One region of the Pseudoalteromonas sp. C8 genome, then DNA from elsewhere that is predicted to be linked to it. Evidence: predicted binding sites of a transcription regulator. Region 1 holds the regulator's gene; the other holds the start of a gene.
What was found. The regulator FliA, encoded in region 1, starts transcription of late flagellar genes. The targets are predictions, from matches to a motif close to CTAAAGNTNNNNNNNNNNNNGCCGATA.

Region 1 (5,324 bases):
AACTGTAGTTGCCACTCATATTAGCCAGTTATTAACTAACAGTGCGGCGTTGTTACTAGGGCATGAAGAAGTTCAAAACCTGCTTGATATGCTTGCTAAAAGCCATCCTCGCTTAGTAGAAGGACTAGTACCTGATGTGCTGCCATTAACTGCAATTGTAAAAGTACTGCAAAATTTATTGAATGAAGGTGTAGCTATTCGCGATATGCGCTCAATTGTTCAAACCCTTGTTGAGTATGGTCCGCGTAGCCAAGACCCTGATGTATTAACGGCTGCAGTGCGTATTTCTCTGCGTAGGTTAATTGTTCAAGATGCGGTGGGCATGTCATCAGAAATCCCTGTCATAACCTTGGCACCTGAGTTGGAACAGATGTTGCATCAGTCATTACAAAATGCAGGCGATGAAGGTGCCGGTATTGAGCCTGGACTTGCAGAGCGACTTCAAGTGTCATTGACACAAGCGCATCAAAATCAAGAAATGGCCGGTGAACCTTCTATATTGCTAACGTCAGGAATGTTACGCACTGTGTTATCTCGTTTTGTTAAGTACACCATTCCAGGATTGAGAGTGATGTCTTATCAAGAGGTACCAGACGAAAGACAGATCAAGATTGTTAGCTCTGTAGGCCAACAATAAGATTTTAACAGGGGTTGAATCATGAAAATTAAACGTTTTTTTGCTAAAGATATGCGCACAGCACTTAAAGAAGTTAAAGATGAGTTAGGTGTTGATGCGGTTATTATGTCAAATAAGAAGCTGGCTAACGGTGTAGAAATTGTAGCGGCAGTTGATTATGACAAAGCAGCCCCTAAAGTAGCAGCGCAACCACAACGTACTGCAGAGCCGCGTGCTCAAGCACCACAGCAAAGTATGCATAATTTTGTAAAACCAGAGCCTCAGCGTGCCAAACCAGAGCCGCAGGCAAAAGTGGCTGACAGCCTACAAGCTTTATTAGAGCGCCAATCACCGCGTCCTCGCTCCCCTGAACTTGCATCAATGTTTTCACAATCAGGTATTGATACTACAGATAACTATCAAGAACCAGTTATGGAACAGCGTACTAAAAATATGTTTGCTCCTGAAAATGCAGCGCCAGTTCGTCCACAAACTCAAGCGGATAGCTTAGGTTTTGATGATTTAGACAGCGACTTTGATGATTTAGATAGTCCAGTAACTGCTCGCCAACAAACACCCAATAATGAAAGCGAAGAAATGACAACAATGCGTGAAGAAATGAACGCAATTCGTCAATTGCTTGAGCATCAAGTATCGGGCTTAATGCAGCAAGATATGGCGCGTCGCGATCCAACACGCGCTTGCATGGTTGACCGCTTAGTCGGTATGGGTATTGATAAAGAAGTAGCGCAACAAATGGCATGTTTTGTACCTGATGATGTATCTCGTAAGCAAGGCTGGAAAGCGTTGTTAACGATGGTCGAAGATCAAATGCAAACAACCAATAATGAAATACTTCGCCAAGGTGGTGTATATGCGTTAGTGGGTCCAACAGGTGTTGGTAAAACAACAACAGTTGCTAAGCTTGCAGCTTTAGGCGCACAAAAATATGGCGCTGATAAAGTGGCCTTAATAACCACTGATACATACAGAATTGGTGCTTATGAACAGCTTGCTACTTACGGCCGTATTATTGGTTGTGGTGTAAAGCAAGTTAAAGATGCTAATGAATTAGCTGAAGTTTTATATCATTTACGAAATAAACGTCTAGTATTAATTGATACAGCAGGTATGAGTCAGCGAGATTTACGTTTAACTGAGCAGTTAAACACGTTAATGCGTAACCAACGTGTGGATATTCGCAGCTACTTAGTACTAAGCGCGACGGCACAAATTAATGTATTACAAGAAACAGTACGTCACTTTAAAAAAGTACAGTTAAGTGGTTGTATTTTCACTAAGTTAGATGAATCATTAAGTTTAGGTGAGATAATTAGTATTGCGATTCAAAATCGCCTTCCAATAGGGTATCTTACTAACGGTCAACGAGTGCCAGAAGATATTCGTGTTGCAAATGCTGAAAAACTAGTGAAAAAGGCTGAGCAGTTATATTTAAAAAGAACAAAAGCACAACATTCAAGGCACCAAGCAGTGGCGCCAAGTACAGTAGGGATGTATGATTAACACAGTATTAGATCAAGCAAGCGGCCTGCGCAAAATGAGTCAAAACAATAACAACGGCGTAAAAGTTATCGCTGTAACCGGTGGTAAAGGTGGGGTGGGGAAAACAAATGTTTCTCTAAATACCGCTATTGCACTAGGGCAACAAGGTAATAGAGTATTAGTGCTGGATGCTGACTTAGGTTTAGCAAACTGTGATGTGATGCTTGGTTTACGTGTAGAGCGCAATTTATCACACGTTTTGTCAGGTGAATGTGAGCTTGACGAGATTTTAGTTGAAGGCCCTGCTGGTATTAAAATTGTACCCGCTACATCGGGCTCGCAAAGTATGGTTGAATTATCGCCATCTGAGCATGCCGGGCTAATTCGTGCATTTAGCGAATTGAATACCGAATTTGATATTTTAATTGTAGATACAGCCGCTGGTATTTCAGACATGGTGCTAAGCTTCTCACGAGCAGCACAAGATGTAATGGTTGTAGTGTGCGATGAACCAACATCAATAACCGATGCTTACGCACTTATTAAAGTATTAAGCCGCGAGCACGGTGTTTATAAGTTCAAAATTGTTGCCAATATGGTCCGCAGTATGCGTGAAGGCACTGAATTGTTTGCAAAACTATCTAAAGTTACCGATCGCTTTTTAGATGTTTCAATGGAGCTAGTAGCAACGGTTCCTTATGACGAAAATATGCGCAAAGCAACACGTCGCCAAAAGGTGATTGTTGAGCTCTTTCCAAGTTCGCCAGCCGCTCTCGCGTTTAAAGCGCTGGCGACAAAAGCAGTTAAATGGCCAATACCAAATCAACCATCTGGGCATTTAGAGTTTTTCATTGAGAAACTAGTAAACGGCTAATTATGACAACATTGGTGAATAGAGCTATGGGATATCAATCAACACAAAACTTAAATGTGATTGTTGAGAAACATGCATCACTTGTTAAAAAAGTGGCATGTCATCTAATTGCTCGATTACCACCTAGCGTTCAGCTTGATGATTTAATTCAATCAGGAATGATAGGTTTAATAGAAGCTTCAAAAAACTTTGATGCAACAAAAGGCGCAAGCTTTGAAACCTTCGCCGGTATTCGTATTCGCGGGGCTATGCTTGATGAAATGCGTCGTGGTGATTGGGCTCCTCGTTCAGTACACCGTAAAAGCCGACAAGTTGCAGAAGCAATTACTGGGCTCGAAAGCAGTCTGAATCGCGAACCAACAGATACAGAAGTTGCTGAAAAACTTGAAATTTCACTCAATGAGTACCATCATATTTTAAATGATGTTAATACCAGTAAAGTATTAGGCATAGAAGACCTTGGTGTAGATGAGGATGTTATTACTCCCGTAGGCCAAGATTTAGCGCTAGACAAACCTTTTAATAATGTTAAAAATGATCGGTTTAATGAGTCTTTGCTAAATGCAATAAAGTCATTACCAGAGCGTGATGCAATGGTACTTTCTTTATACTATAACGATGAAATGAATTTAAAAGAAATAGGACATATACTCGATGTAAGCGAATCGCGTGTAAGTCAGATACATGGTCAGGCGATGATTAAGCTTAAAGCTAAAATCAATGACTGGATAAACTAGTAGTAAGTAAACTAAGGTTAATACCTCACTGGGGGATGTTTTGGATAAAAACATGAAAATTCTTGTAGTTGATGATTTTTCAACGATGAGACGAATTATAAAAAACCTATTACGTGACTTAGGTTTCACTAATGTTCAAGAAGCTGATGACGGGTCTACAGCTTTGCCTATGTTACAAAATCAAGTATTTGATTTTGTGGTTACAGATTGGAATATGCCGGGAATGCAAGGTATTGACCTTCTAAGAGCAATTCGTGCAGATGATAAGTTAAAACATATCCCTGTACTGATGGTAACGGCAGAAGCTAAAAAAGAACAAATAATAGCTGCAGCGCAAGCTGGCGTTAATGGTTATATTGTTAAGCCATTTACGGCTGGAACATTAAAAACTAAATTAGAAAAAGTATTTGAACGCTTAGGCTAATGATGGGGGAGAGGCTTATGTCAGCACCAGCTGCGCCTCAAATAACGTTAGAACAAGCTCGTCAACTCGTCATTTATTTAGAAAACGATGAGCAAGATAAAGCTAATCAGTTGATTTTAGAGACAGCTTCGCAAGAGCAGTCTAAATTATTTGCTGAAGTTGGGAAGTTGACTCGTCAACTGCACGAAGCACTTAAAAGCTTTGAGCTTGATACTCGCTTAACTAACATAACGACAGATGCGATTCCAGATGCTAAAAAGCGGCTTAATTATGTTATAGAAATGACAGAAAATGCGGCTAATAAAACAATGGATGCTGTTGAGGCTAGTTTACCTATAGCACAGCAACTTGCAGATGAAATATCTCATATCAAACCGACATGGGATCGTTTAATGAGTCGGGAGATTGAGCTTGGTGAGTTTAAACAACTTTGCCATAGTATCGATAAGTTTATGAATAACTCTCATCATAAAACGGATGAGCTTCAAAGCTTAATGACAAATGTACTAATGGCTCAAGACTATCAAGACTTAACAGGTCAAGTTATTCGCCGTGTTATAGAACTTGTTAGAGAAGTAGAAGAAAGCTTACTTCATCTTTTAACAGCGTTTGCTGAACAAGATGACAGTGACAACACAGCGAATAAAGTAGAACAACAAAAAATAAAAGAACCAGTTGCCACACAAACTTTAGCAGGTCCTGAAGGCCCTATTATTGATAAAGAATCGCGTAATGATGTTGTGTCTGATCAAGATGAAGTCGATGATCTTTTATCAAGTTTGGGCTTCTAAGAGGAGAGTAACTGCATGTTTGAAGTCGATGAAGATATTTTACAAGACTTTCTTGTAGAGGCAGGAGAAATCCTAGAGCTTTTATCTGAACAGTTAGTTGAACTGGAAAATAATCCAGAAGATACCGAGTTACTAAATGCCATATTTAGAGGCTTTCACACTGTAAAAGGTGGTGCAGGCTTTTTAGCTATGACAGAACTTGTTGATGCTTGCCACGGCGCTGAAAACGTATTTGATTTACTACGTCAAGGCGTGCGAACGGTCAATTCAGAGTTAATGGATGTTATTTTACAAGCGCTCGACACCATTAATGAAATGTTCGCGACTATCCAAAATAGGGATAAGCCGGAACCAGCAGATCCTGAGTTACTTCAAACCC
Region 2 (4,198 bases), on a different contig from region 1:
TCCTTAAGGAGCTTTTTTGCTTTATAAGGATATAGCGATGGAAAAAATATTAGTATCGAGTTGTTTGCTAGGGCAGCCTGTTCGCTACGATGGTAGAGGACACGCAATTTTGCATCCACAGCTTAATTTGTGGCAAAAACAAAATAGATTAATTGTGTTTTGTCCTGAGGTCGCTGGTGGGCTTCCTACTCCTAGAGCTCCTGCTGAAATAATACAGGGGAGTGTAGTTACTAATTTAGGAGAAGATGTAACAGAACAGTTTCAAACTGGAGCTAATATAGCGCTAGAACTCTGTAAAAAGAATCAAGTTCGTTTTGCTCTACTTAAAGAATCGAGCCCTTCTTGCGGACGAAATACAATATATGATGGAAAGCATCGCGGAGTAAAAATCGAAGGGCTAGGTTTAACTACAGCATTATTAATAAAAAATGGTATTCAAGTATTTAGCGAAGAGCAAATACCAGCACTTATAAAAGTACTGGCACTTTAATTTTGGCTGGTTATTTGCGCTGCAAGAAAACACCCGACTCAATGTGATGTGTATATGGGAACTGATCAAATATAGCAAAGCGCTTAACGTTGTGCGTACGTGTTAGGTGATCAAGGTCACGCTCAAGGGTTTCAGGATTACACGATATATAAATTATGCTTTCGTAGTTAGCCACTAAGTCACACGTTAATTCATCCATGCCCGCGCGCGGTGGATCAACTAATATGGTTTGGCAGTCATAGCTTTTAAGGTCAATACCGTCTAAACGAGAGAAAGTACGCTCGCCATTCATTGCTTGAGTAAACTCTTCACTAGACATACGAATAATATCTAAGTTCTCTACGTTATTTTTAGCAATATTGTATTGAGCAGAATGAACAGATGATTTTGATATTTCTGTTGCTAATACTTTATTAAAACAGCCCGCTAACGCAATTGAAAAGTTACCGTTACCGCAATACAGTTCTAATAAATCATTTTTAAGTGGTTTACATAAATCTTGCGCCCACTCCAGCATATTAATATTTACTTTTGCATTAGGCTGAGTAAAGCTATTTTCTACTTGTTGATAAATAAGCTCTTGACCATTAACTGTTAAACGCTCAGTTACAAAGTCATCACCCAGCACTTCTTTTTGTTTGCGAGCACGGCCGATAAAGTCAATTTTGTATTTACTGCTTAGTTTTTCTTTAAGCGCTTTAATTTCACTTAACCATTCATCATCAAGTGGTTTGTGATAAAGCAAGCTTACTAAAATTTCACCGCTTAGCGTGGATAGGTAATCGATTTGAAATAACTTACGACGTAATATTTCACAAGGCTTAAGATGCTCAATCATCACCTGCATTATTTCACCAACTAGAGGCGCTGCTGGATCAAATGTATCAACACGGATTTTTTCTTTTGTTTGTTGATCAAACATAATGTGAAACAGATCGTCACCGTCGTGCCATACTCTAAATTCAGCACGTTGGCGGTAGTTAGTTGGCTCTGAGCTAAATACTTCTAGTTGCTCCACACCAAAACGTTGGAATTGTGCACTAATACGCTGCTCTTTTTCACTTAACTGCGTTTGGTACTGTGTGGTATCTATTTTAATAACTGCCATTAACGCTACTACCTTATCTAAGATCTGTTTATCGGCGCTATTGTAGGGAGCGCTACGTATTTGTCTAGTTTTGGCTAGCATTTATGCTGTTTTATTGCACATTGTACTTTAGTTTTTATTGTTATAGCCGATAATAAATTACGCACGCTTAGGAGACGAATCATGAAAATAGGTAACTATGGCTTTATGCCAAACAACAACATCAATAAATTCAATAATAAAGCTGATATACAGCAACCTACAATTACGTCTCCTCAAGATAGCTATCAACAACGAGGCCGAGAGTTGGCCGCAAAGGTACTTGGCGATAAAATGGCTGAGCAGCTTGGATTGCCTATCGCAGAAAAAAAAGCAGATAAACCACTATTTGATTTTAATGAAATAGTAAAAAACGTACTCGATTTTGTAAGTAGTGCTGTTAATAAAGCAAAAGCTAACGGCGCTGATGACGAAAAGCTCAAAGATATGTTAGGCGACGCGCGCAAAGGAGTCCAAATAGGGATTGACGACGCTGTTGATGAACTCAAAGGTACAGGCGTATTTAATGATGACATGGAAGAGGGGATTAATAAGTCCAAAGAGGGAATTTACAATGGGCTCGATAAGTTTGAAGAGTCGTTATTTAACCCACAACCTGCCAGCGTAAATATAAGCCAGGCTCAATATGTCAGTATGACGAGTAATGCAGAGTATAAATTTACCACCGCAGAAGGTGACGAGGTAAGTATTAGCTTTGCAGATGCATTTGAATCTCAATCGGCAAGTGGCTATCAGCAAAACAGTAATAGTGAGTCGTTTGCAAGCTCATCATCGCAATCTCGACAGGTATCATTTTCGATGTCGGTTAATGGTGACTTAAATGAGCAAGAGCAAGAAGCTATTAATGTAATGATGGAAGACTTACAAGATTTAAGTAAAACCTTTTTTGGTGGTGATTTAGATGAAGCATTTGAACAAGCGCAAGAGCTGAGTTTAGACAGCGATCAGCTGGTGGCTTTTTCTATGGATTTACGCCAAACAAAAACAATAGCAACAGTTAAAAGCTATGAAGAATATAGACCAGCACCAGAAAAACAAGTAGCGGAGGGTTTAGCTCCTTTTAATGACGACCTTAAAAATGCTTTTGAAAAAGCGGGTGAGCTTGGATTACAAAATCAGCTAGCTGGCATTCTCCAATGGTTAAATCAAGATCAGGAACAAATAGATAAGTTAGTAGATTACACAAAGTCTATGTTCGAAAACCTTAATCAGTTAAATTCGGCGGCCGACAGGCTTACGGATTTAGAAACCACGCAAAGTTAAACTACTTTCTTTTATAAATACCTCATGGCAAACTGCCGTTCTTAAAGTAAAGTGGGAACGGTAGTTTGTCAGCGCATATAATGGTCTTTGATTCAGGTATTGGTGGAACTACTGTACTTGAGCATATAAAGCACAGTATCCCCAATGCTCAGTACAGTTATTTTATGGATAATGCATTACTACCTTATGGTGCTCAATCCCAAAAAACCATCATTAACCGATTATGCTCACTTATTCATTTCATCAAAGCTAATACGCTTAACGTTGATTTAATTGTAATAGCGTGTAATACCGCTTCTACATCTGCACTTAGCGCTGTTCGCCAAATGACAGATATTCCTATAGTAGGTGTTGTGCCAGCAATAAAACCTGCGGCAGAGTTAACACGTTCAAATCATATTGGCTTATTAGCCACACCGGCAACGGTCGCCAGTTCATACACTAAAACATTAATTACTGAGCATGCACGTAATGTAATCGTTAATCTATATAGCAGTGTGGAGTTAGTAACTTTAGCTGAGCAATACTTTTTTACAGAGTCTTTGGATACAAACAAGTTGCATCAAGTGCTTGATGACCTACATATAGATAAAACTATAGATGTACTTGTATTAGGATGTACGCACTTTCCAATATTAGCAGAGCCTATTAGTCAGTATTTTGAAGGGAATGTAAAATTACTTGATTCAGGTGTAGCGATAGCAAACAGAGTCAACTACCTACTTAACCAACTTAACTTCTGTGTGAATAAACTAACAGACATAAAAAAGCCGCTGCAATATTATGCAACGGCTGATGTGTTTAGCAATAAGCTAGCGGTAAAGCTAGTTACACTGACTGATCCGTCTCAGTACGTAGAGCATTAGAATCATCTTCTTGTTTTTGTTTTGCTTCACGTACCTTTAAAGTACGTTGTTGGAACTCGCTATCGTTCAAGTTAGCAATTGCATTGTCTGCATCAGCTTGCGCCATTTCAACAAAACCAAAGCCACGACGTTTGCCAGTATTCTTATCCTTTAATAAACGAACATTGAATACTTTGCCTTGTTCTTCAAATAATGCACGAACCACACCTTCGTTTGCACGATAAGGAAGGTTACCAACATAAAGCGTTTTTGTTTTAACTTCAGCTTCTTCAGTCACATCAGATGATATTGCAGCAATAGCAATTGCACCTATTAATAAACCAGCACCAAATAGTAATGCAGGGTTTAAAGCTAAGCCGCCTAAAGCAAACTCAACAACAACAAAACCAACTACAGCAAGAATAACAGAGAAGATAAAAGATTTTTGATCGG

Region 2: the regulator FliA is predicted to act here: its motif matches at 1,705-1,731, upstream of GQR39_RS19530 (DUF5610 domain-containing protein).

The regions. Positions count from the first base shown of each region.
Region 1 covers NZ_WTKT01000021.1:48,200-53,523, forward strand. Annotated here, with positions in the region: gene flhA (flagellar biosynthesis protein FlhA) at 1-637, shown strand, start outside; gene flhF (flagellar biosynthesis protein FlhF) at 659-2,140, shown strand; gene GQR39_RS17315 (MinD/ParA family protein) at 2,133-2,993, shown strand; gene GQR39_RS17320 (RNA polymerase sigma factor FliA) at 3,020-3,730, shown strand; gene cheY (chemotaxis response regulator CheY) at 3,771-4,154, shown strand; gene GQR39_RS17330 (protein phosphatase CheZ) at 4,172-4,945, shown strand; gene GQR39_RS17335 (chemotaxis protein CheA) at 4,961-5,324, shown strand, end outside.
Region 2 covers NZ_WTKT01000032.1:228-4,425, reverse strand. Annotated here, with positions in the region: gene GQR39_RS19540 (DUF523 domain-containing protein) at 38-490, shown strand; gene trmA (tRNA (uridine(54)-C5)-methyltransferase TrmA) at 501-1,598, opposite strand; gene GQR39_RS19530 (DUF5610 domain-containing protein) at 1,761-2,900, shown strand; gene murI (glutamate racemase) at 2,966-3,766, shown strand; gene GQR39_RS19520 (RNA-binding protein) at 3,729-4,198, opposite strand, start outside.